DNA from 2 places in the Streptomyces sp. NBC_00820 genome. Region 2 is predicted to be linked to the other one. Evidence: riboswitches for the same ligand, from Rfam matches in the RefSeq annotation. Region 2 holds a riboswitch; the other holds the start of a gene.
What was found. Region 2 has a riboswitch for glycine ahead of gcvP (aminomethyl-transferring glycine dehydrogenase). Riboswitches for the same ligand answer to the same signal wherever they lie in the genome.
Positions count from the first base shown of each region.

Region 1: linked by a shared signal. The riboswitch ahead of gcvT (glycine cleavage system aminomethyltransferase GcvT) and the one ahead of gcvP (aminomethyl-transferring glycine dehydrogenase) in region 2 are both predicted to bind glycine.

Region 1 is NZ_CP108882.1:5,624,597-5,627,996, reverse strand. Features, by position in the region: gene OIB37_RS25535 (enhanced serine sensitivity protein SseB) at 1-437, opposite strand, end outside; gene OIB37_RS25530 (AAA family ATPase) at 479-1,171, opposite strand; glycine riboswitch at 1,351-1,451, shown strand; glycine riboswitch at 1,452-1,574, shown strand; gene gcvT (glycine cleavage system aminomethyltransferase GcvT) at 1,614-2,756, shown strand; gene gcvH (glycine cleavage system protein GcvH) at 3,106-3,400, shown strand, end outside.
Region 2 is NZ_CP108882.1:1,439,526-1,442,925, forward strand. Features, by position in the region: gene gcvP (aminomethyl-transferring glycine dehydrogenase) at 1-1,443, opposite strand, end outside; glycine riboswitch at 1,620-1,713, opposite strand; gene OIB37_RS06665 (PRC-barrel domain-containing protein) at 1,833-2,204, shown strand; gene OIB37_RS06670 (DNA polymerase IV) at 2,365-3,400, opposite strand, start outside.

The DNA.
Region 1 (3,400 bases), 4.2 Mb from region 2:
GGGCTGTGGCCCGAACGGCACAGCTCGGCGACCGCCTCCGGCGGCAGCGGGACGCCGACCACACCGCCGGGGTTGACGGCGATGCCCGCCTGCGGCGGCAGGCCGCGGGCGAACTCCACGGCCGGGGCGATGGTGAACGACATGTGGGAGCCGACCACCTGCCGGAACTGTTCCTCGGAACTGAAGACCGGGACGTACACCTGGCCTTCGATGTCGAGGGTGGGCAGGTCGAGCGAACTGCTTTCGGGGGAGCCGCCGTTGGGCAGCGGGACCCAGACGAGGCTGCGGCCCAGGACCTCGACGATCCGTCCGCCCGCCGAGGGGATGCCGACGGAGGCCGAGAGCACCTCCTCCAGTTCGTTGCCGGGCCACCCGCCGTGCGGGTGGGGATGCGCCTGTGCCGGGAAGTCAGCGGGGAAGTCCGCCGGGAAGTCCATGTGCCTACCGCCTGCTGGGAACCATGCTGTGGCTCAAAAGGCTAGCCGGTGCCGGTGACAGAGCCACCCCCGGTGAACACGATCCGCCGCAGGACGTCCACCGCGTCCCGGTCCAGCAGCACCGCCGAGCCGCACCCGGCGGGCGGTTCGCCCCGCTCCACCGCGCGCAGCAGCCGGGCGTTCGTACGGCGGTGGCGGCTGAAGGCGTACCGGGACACCTCGCGGCCGCGCTCGCGCTGGCCCTCCCGGGCGGTGCCGGCGGAGACGTCCAGGAGGAGCAGGTGCAGGGTGCCGCCGCGGCGGCGGGCCTCGCGGGCCAGCCACGCGCGCACCCAGGCCTGGGTGCCGCAGTCGTGCACGACCACTCCCTCGCCGCCGCGCAGGGCGCGGCGCAGCCCGGCGTAGTGGGCGAGGCGGACCAGGGGGCGGTAGAGCGCGTACGGCAGGAGGCGGGGGGCGCGGGCGTCCCAGCGGTCGCGGGCGTCCTGGGAGTCGACGCGGGGGCCGGTGACCACGCGGTGCATCAGGGTGGACTTGCCGCTGCCGGGCAGCCCGGTGATCACCACCAGGTCCCTGGGGCCGAAGTGCAGGGTGTGCGGGCTGTGCCCGGCGTGGTCGCGCAGGTCGCGGACGGCCGCGGACGGCCGCCCGGCCAGGCGCTCGCGGGCGGGGGCGGAGGGCTGCTTCGGCACCGCGATGCCGGTGGTGGCGGCGTACGCCGTGGTCCTGTTCACCGTGATCGTCCTCCCCTGTGGGCTCGGGGGATCCCTGCCCTCGTAATGTAAAGAGAAGGTAATGCGCGATGTCCGGCGGTTCGGTGCGCGTACTGCCACGGATCGGTTACAACTGACGTGCCCTTCAGGGGCGGGCCGGGGCGTGCAATGATGTGCGCGCCAACTGCATACCGGCCGTTTGAATCCGCGCGGGAGAGTCCCCGGCAGCATGTCTCGCTGGGGCGCCGAAGGAGCAAGTCCCTCCCTTGAATCTCTCAGGCCCCGTTACCGCGCGGGCGAGGCACATCTGAAAAGCGGGCCGCTGCGACAGTGGCCCCACCCAAGGTGCAAGTCGTGACCCGCGGCTCTTCCCGAGCCGGTGGTCATGGCGAACCTCTCAGGTTCCGATGACAGATGGGGAGGACCTTCCTCGCCCGTCATGCCTCTGGGAGACGACCGACCGATGAGCAGTACCGAATCCCGTCAGCCCCGCCGTACCGCTCTCGATGCCCTGCATCGCGAACTGGGCGCCACCATGACCGATTTCGCCGGCTGGGACATGCCCCTGCGGTACGGCTCCGAGCGCGACGAGCACGTCGCGGTGCGCACCCGGGCCGGTCTCTTCGACCTCTCGCACATGGGCGAGATCACGGTCACCGGCCCCGAGGCGGCCGCCCTCCTCAACCACGCCCTCGTCGGCAACATCGCCTCGATCGGTGTCGGCCGCGCCCGCTACACGATGATCTGCCAGGCCGACGGCGGCATCCTGGACGACCTGATCGTCTACCGGCTGGCCGAGGCCGAGGCCGGTTCGTCCACGTACATGGTCGTCGCCAACGCCTCCAACGCGCAGGTCGTCCTCGACGCGCTGACCGAGCGGGCCGCGGGCTTCGACGCCGAGGTCCGCGACGACCGTGACGCCTACGCGCTCCTCGCCGTCCAGGGCCCCGAGTCCCCCGGCATCCTGAAGTCCCTCACGGACGCCGACCTGGACGGCCTGAAGTACTACGCGGGCCTGCCCGGCACCGTCGCCGGCGTCCCGGCGCTGATCGCCCGCACCGGCTACACCGGCGAGGACGGCTTCGAGCTGTTCGTGAAGCCGGAGCACGCCGTGGAGCTGTGGCAGGCCCTGACCCGGGCGGGCGAGGACGTCGGCCTGGTGCCGTGCGGCCTGTCCTGCCGGGACACCCTGCGCCTGGAGGCGGGCATGCCGCTGTACGGGCACGAGCTGACGACGTCCCTGACGCCGTTCGACGCCGGGCTCGGCCGGGTGGTGAAGTTCGAGAAGGACGGCGACTTCGTGGGCCGCGAGGCGCTGACCGAGGCCGCCGCGCGGGCCGAGCAGAACCCGCCGCGCGTCCTGGTCGGGTTGATCGCCGAGGGCCGCCGGGTGCCGCGCGCCGGGTACGCCGTCGTCGCCGGCGGCGAGGTGATCGGCGAGGTCACCTCCGGCGCCCCCTCCCCCACCCTGGGCAAGCCCATCGCCATGGCGTACGTCGACGCGGCGCACGCGGCACCGGGCACCGAGGGTGTCGGCGTGGACATCCGGGGCAGCCACGAACCGTACGAGGTCGTCGCGCTGCCGTTCTACAAGCGGCAGAAGTAGCCCCCTGCGCGCGAGCGGCGACGCGGGAGCGGGCCGGGACCGGTGACACGGTCACGGACCCGTGACCGGCGGGCCAGGCCCCAGGCCGGCCCGCGCCGGGCCGCCGCGCGAAACACGCGTGCCGTACGGGCCACACGAAGCACACGTGGCGCGCAAGACACCCGAAGCGCACGTGGCGTACGGGGCACACGGATAAGTGGACACCGGCAACCTGCCCCAGCAGGCTGGGGCGCGGTCGCGCGATCAAGCCGGACGCCGTACGTGACCCTGCGCACATTCGCCCGCTCACCAGCGGTTTCAGTACTTCCCTTTTGACCAGCACCTCCCCGCGTACAGGAGAATTCAGGCCATGAGCAACCCGCAGCAGCTGCGCTACAGCAAGGAGCACGAGTGGCTGTCGGGCGCCGAGGACGGCGTCTCGACGGTCGGCATCACCGAGTACGCGGCCAACGCGCTCGGCGATGTCGTCTTCGCCCAGCTTCCCGAGGTCGGCTCCGAGGTGACCGCGGGGGAGACCTGCGGCGAGCTGGAGTCGACCAAGTCCGTGTCCGACCTGTACTCGCCGGTCACCGGTGTGGTCACGGAGGCCAACCAGGACGTCGTCGACGACCCGTCCCTGGTGAACTCCGCCCCCTTCGAGGGCG
Region 2 (3,400 bases):
GTGGAAGACGGGGTGCGTCAGGTAGTCGTCGGTGCGCAGCAGCGCCTCGGGCAGCGCCTCACCGGCGGCCGCGTCCAGCGCCGCCACGTCGCCCTCGATGCCGAACGCGGAGAGGACGGCGCCCAGCTGGGCCCGGTTGGTGGTCTCGTCGCAGGCCATGGAGACGTGGTCGGCGTCGACGAGACGCAGGTTGACCCCGTTCTCACGGGCCGCTGCGACGACTTCGCCGGCCTTGCCGGGCACGCGCGCGGTGAGGGTGTCGAAGTAGGCGCCGTGGACGATCTCGACGCCGGCCTGCCTGAGGCCCTCGGCGAGGATCGCGGCGTAGCGGTGGGTGCGGCGGGCGATCGTCCGCAGGCCCTCGGGGCCGTGGTAGACGGCGTACATGCCGGCCATCACGGCGAGCAGCACCTGCGCGGTGCAGATGTTACTGGTGGCCTTCTCCCGGCGGATGTGCTGCTCACGGGTCTGCAGGGCCAGGCGGTAGGCGCGGTGCCCGTCGGCGTCGACGGAGACGCCCACGAGCCGGCCGGGCAGGCTGCGCGCGAACTTCTCGTGCACCGCCATGTAGCCGGCGTGCGGCCCGCCGAAGCCCATCGGCACGCCGAAGCGCTGGGTCGTACCGATCGCGATGTCAGCGCCCAGCTCGCCCGGCGAGGTGAGCAGGGTGAGGGCGAGCAGGTCGGCGGCGACGGTGACGAGGGCGCCCAGCTCGTGCGCCTGGTCGATGACCGGCTTCAGGTCGCGTACGGCACCGGAGGCGCCCGGGTACTGCAGGAGCACGCCGTTGATGTCCCGCTCGGCGATGCCGGCCGGGATGCCGTCGCTGAGGTCGGCGACGACGACCTCGACGCCGGTCGGCTCGGCACGCGTCTCGATGACGGCAATGGTCTGCGGCAGCGTGTCCGCGTCGACCAGGAACAGGCCCTTCTTGTTCTTGCCCATGCGGCGGGAGAGCGCCATCGCCTCGGCGGCGGCGGTGCCCTCGTCGAGGAGGGAGGCGCCGGAGGTGGGCAGGCCGGTCAGTTCGGCGACCGTCGTCTGGAAGTTCAGCAGGGCCTCCAGACGGCCCTGGGAGATCTCCGGCTGGTACGGCGTGTAGGCCGTGTACCAGGCGGGGTTCTCCATGACGTTGCGCAGGATCACGGGCGGGGTGAAGGTGCCGTGGTAGCCGAGCCCGATCATGGAGCCGAGGACCTGGTTGCGGTCGGCGAGCGAGCGCAGCTCGGCGAGCACCTCGGCCTCGGTGCGGGCGCCCGGGAGGTCCAGGGCGTCGGCGTTCTTGATCACATCCGGGACCGCGGCGGCGGTCAGCTCGTCGAGGGAGCCGTAACCGACCTGCGCGAGCATCTTGGCCCGCGACTCCTGGTCGGGGCCGATGTGGCGCTGCTCGAAGGGGATGCCCGCTTCGAGCTCGGAGAGCGGAATGCGATGGGCGGTCATGTACGGAGGCCTCCTGGTCTGACGCGACCTGCGAGGGGCACCTCGGCGCGGGTGCCCGGACGGCCTCCCCCTCTGTCATCTCGAACCTGAGAGCTTCACCGGGCGCCCGAGGGTCCCGGCTTTCACCGTCGGTGAGGACGGGAGTTGTCGACGCCCGCCCTGCTTTCCAGAGTGACCTCGTCCGTGCGGTACGGGGGCCTGAGAGATTCCGGGGAGGAGTTGCTCCTTCGGCGCCTCCGAGTGCTCGGAGGACTCTCCCGCACGGGGTCAGCAGCCGTTGTCAGACTACCAGCGAGGTCAACGCCGCAGGCCTCGAGTGGCCGCCTCCTTCAATGTGCTCTTTCGTAGTGCTTACGGATGAGTTGCGACCACGTGGAGGGAGAGGGACCGTGCAGACCGACATCGATCCGCGCAACCTGATCGGCCGCAGGGCGTTCGACCGCAACGGCACCAAGATCGGCACCATCGACGAGGTGTATCTCGACGACGCGACGGGCGTGCCGGAGTGGGCGGCCATACGCACCGGTCTGTTCTCCCGGGACGCCTTCGTCCCGCTGGAGCCCAGCGAACTGGTCGAGGGCACCCTCAGAGTCCCCTTCGACCGCGCGCTCATCAAGGACGCCCCCGACTTCGGCGTCGGCCGCCACCTCTCCCCCGACCAGGAACTGCAGCTCTACCACCACTACGGCCTGGACGTGGCCGCGGCGCCCGGCGTACCCGACCGCGACTTCGGCAAACTGGCGGGCACCGAGGAGACCTGAGCCGACCGCCTCCGCCCACAGCGCCTCCCGAGCGGTACGGGGAAGGCGCTCTGAGCCACGACCCGGCCACACCCGGCACACCCCGGCCACGGACCGCCACGGACCGCTGCAGACCGCTCCACATCGGTCACCCTTCGATCCCCCACGGGTCACCCACCGGTCACCCCTCGGTGCTCACCTCGTCCGGCACCAGCACCAGCGGCAGCGGATCCGCCGGCTCCAGACCCGGATCGTCGACCCGGAAGGTACGGATCCGCCCCGGCGGCGACTGCGGTGTCTCGAAGCGCACGGTGACCCGGCCCAGGCCGCTGCCCTGCACCCAGCCGTGTCCGTACTCCGTGTGCCGGACGTCGTGCCCGGCACGCCATTGCCGCTCGGCCTCCTCCGGCGGCTCCTGCGCCGTCTCCGGCACCGTCTCCTGCGGCTCGGTGGCCCTGAGGTCACCCGCCGCCTGGGCGAACAGGTCCTCCTGGGTGTAGTCGGCGAGCCCGGAGACGCCCACGCCGAGCAGCCGTACCCCGCCGGTGGTGTCGACGGACTCCAGCAGCCGCGCGGCCGCCTCGCGGATCACGGCCGGATCGTCCGTGGGGCCCCGGAGCGTCTCGGAGCGCGTCAGCGTCGAGAAGTCGTAGCGGCGCACCTTCAGCACGATGGTCCGTCCCGACAGGCCTGCCCCGCGCAGCCGGCCCACGCACCGGTCGGCGAGCCGCTGCACCTCCAGGCCCACTCGCAGCCGGTCGTGGATGTCGACGTCGTAGGTGTCCTCGACCGACACCGACTTGGCCTCGCGCTCGGCCACCACGGGCCGGTCGTCGCGCGCCAGCGCCATGGCGTACAGGGCGTGCCCGTGGGCCTTGCCGACGATCCGGACGAGTTCGTCCTCACCCGCCTCGGCGAGTTCCTGGACCGTGGTGATCCCGGCCCGCCGCAGATGGTCCCCGGTGGCCGGCCCCACCCCGGGCAGCGTACGCACCGACATCGGGCCCAGCAGCGCCCGCTCGGTCCCGGGCTCGATGAGCACGAGTCCGTCGGGCTTGGCCTGCTCCGAGGCGATCTTGGCGAGCATCTTGCAGGCGGCCAGCCCCACGGACCCGGTCAGCCCCGTGGCCGCCCGTATGTCCGCGCGCAGCGTGATCCCGGCCCGCCGCGCCGACTCCTCGTCCGAGGCCGCGTGCCCGGCCTCCAGATCCACGAAC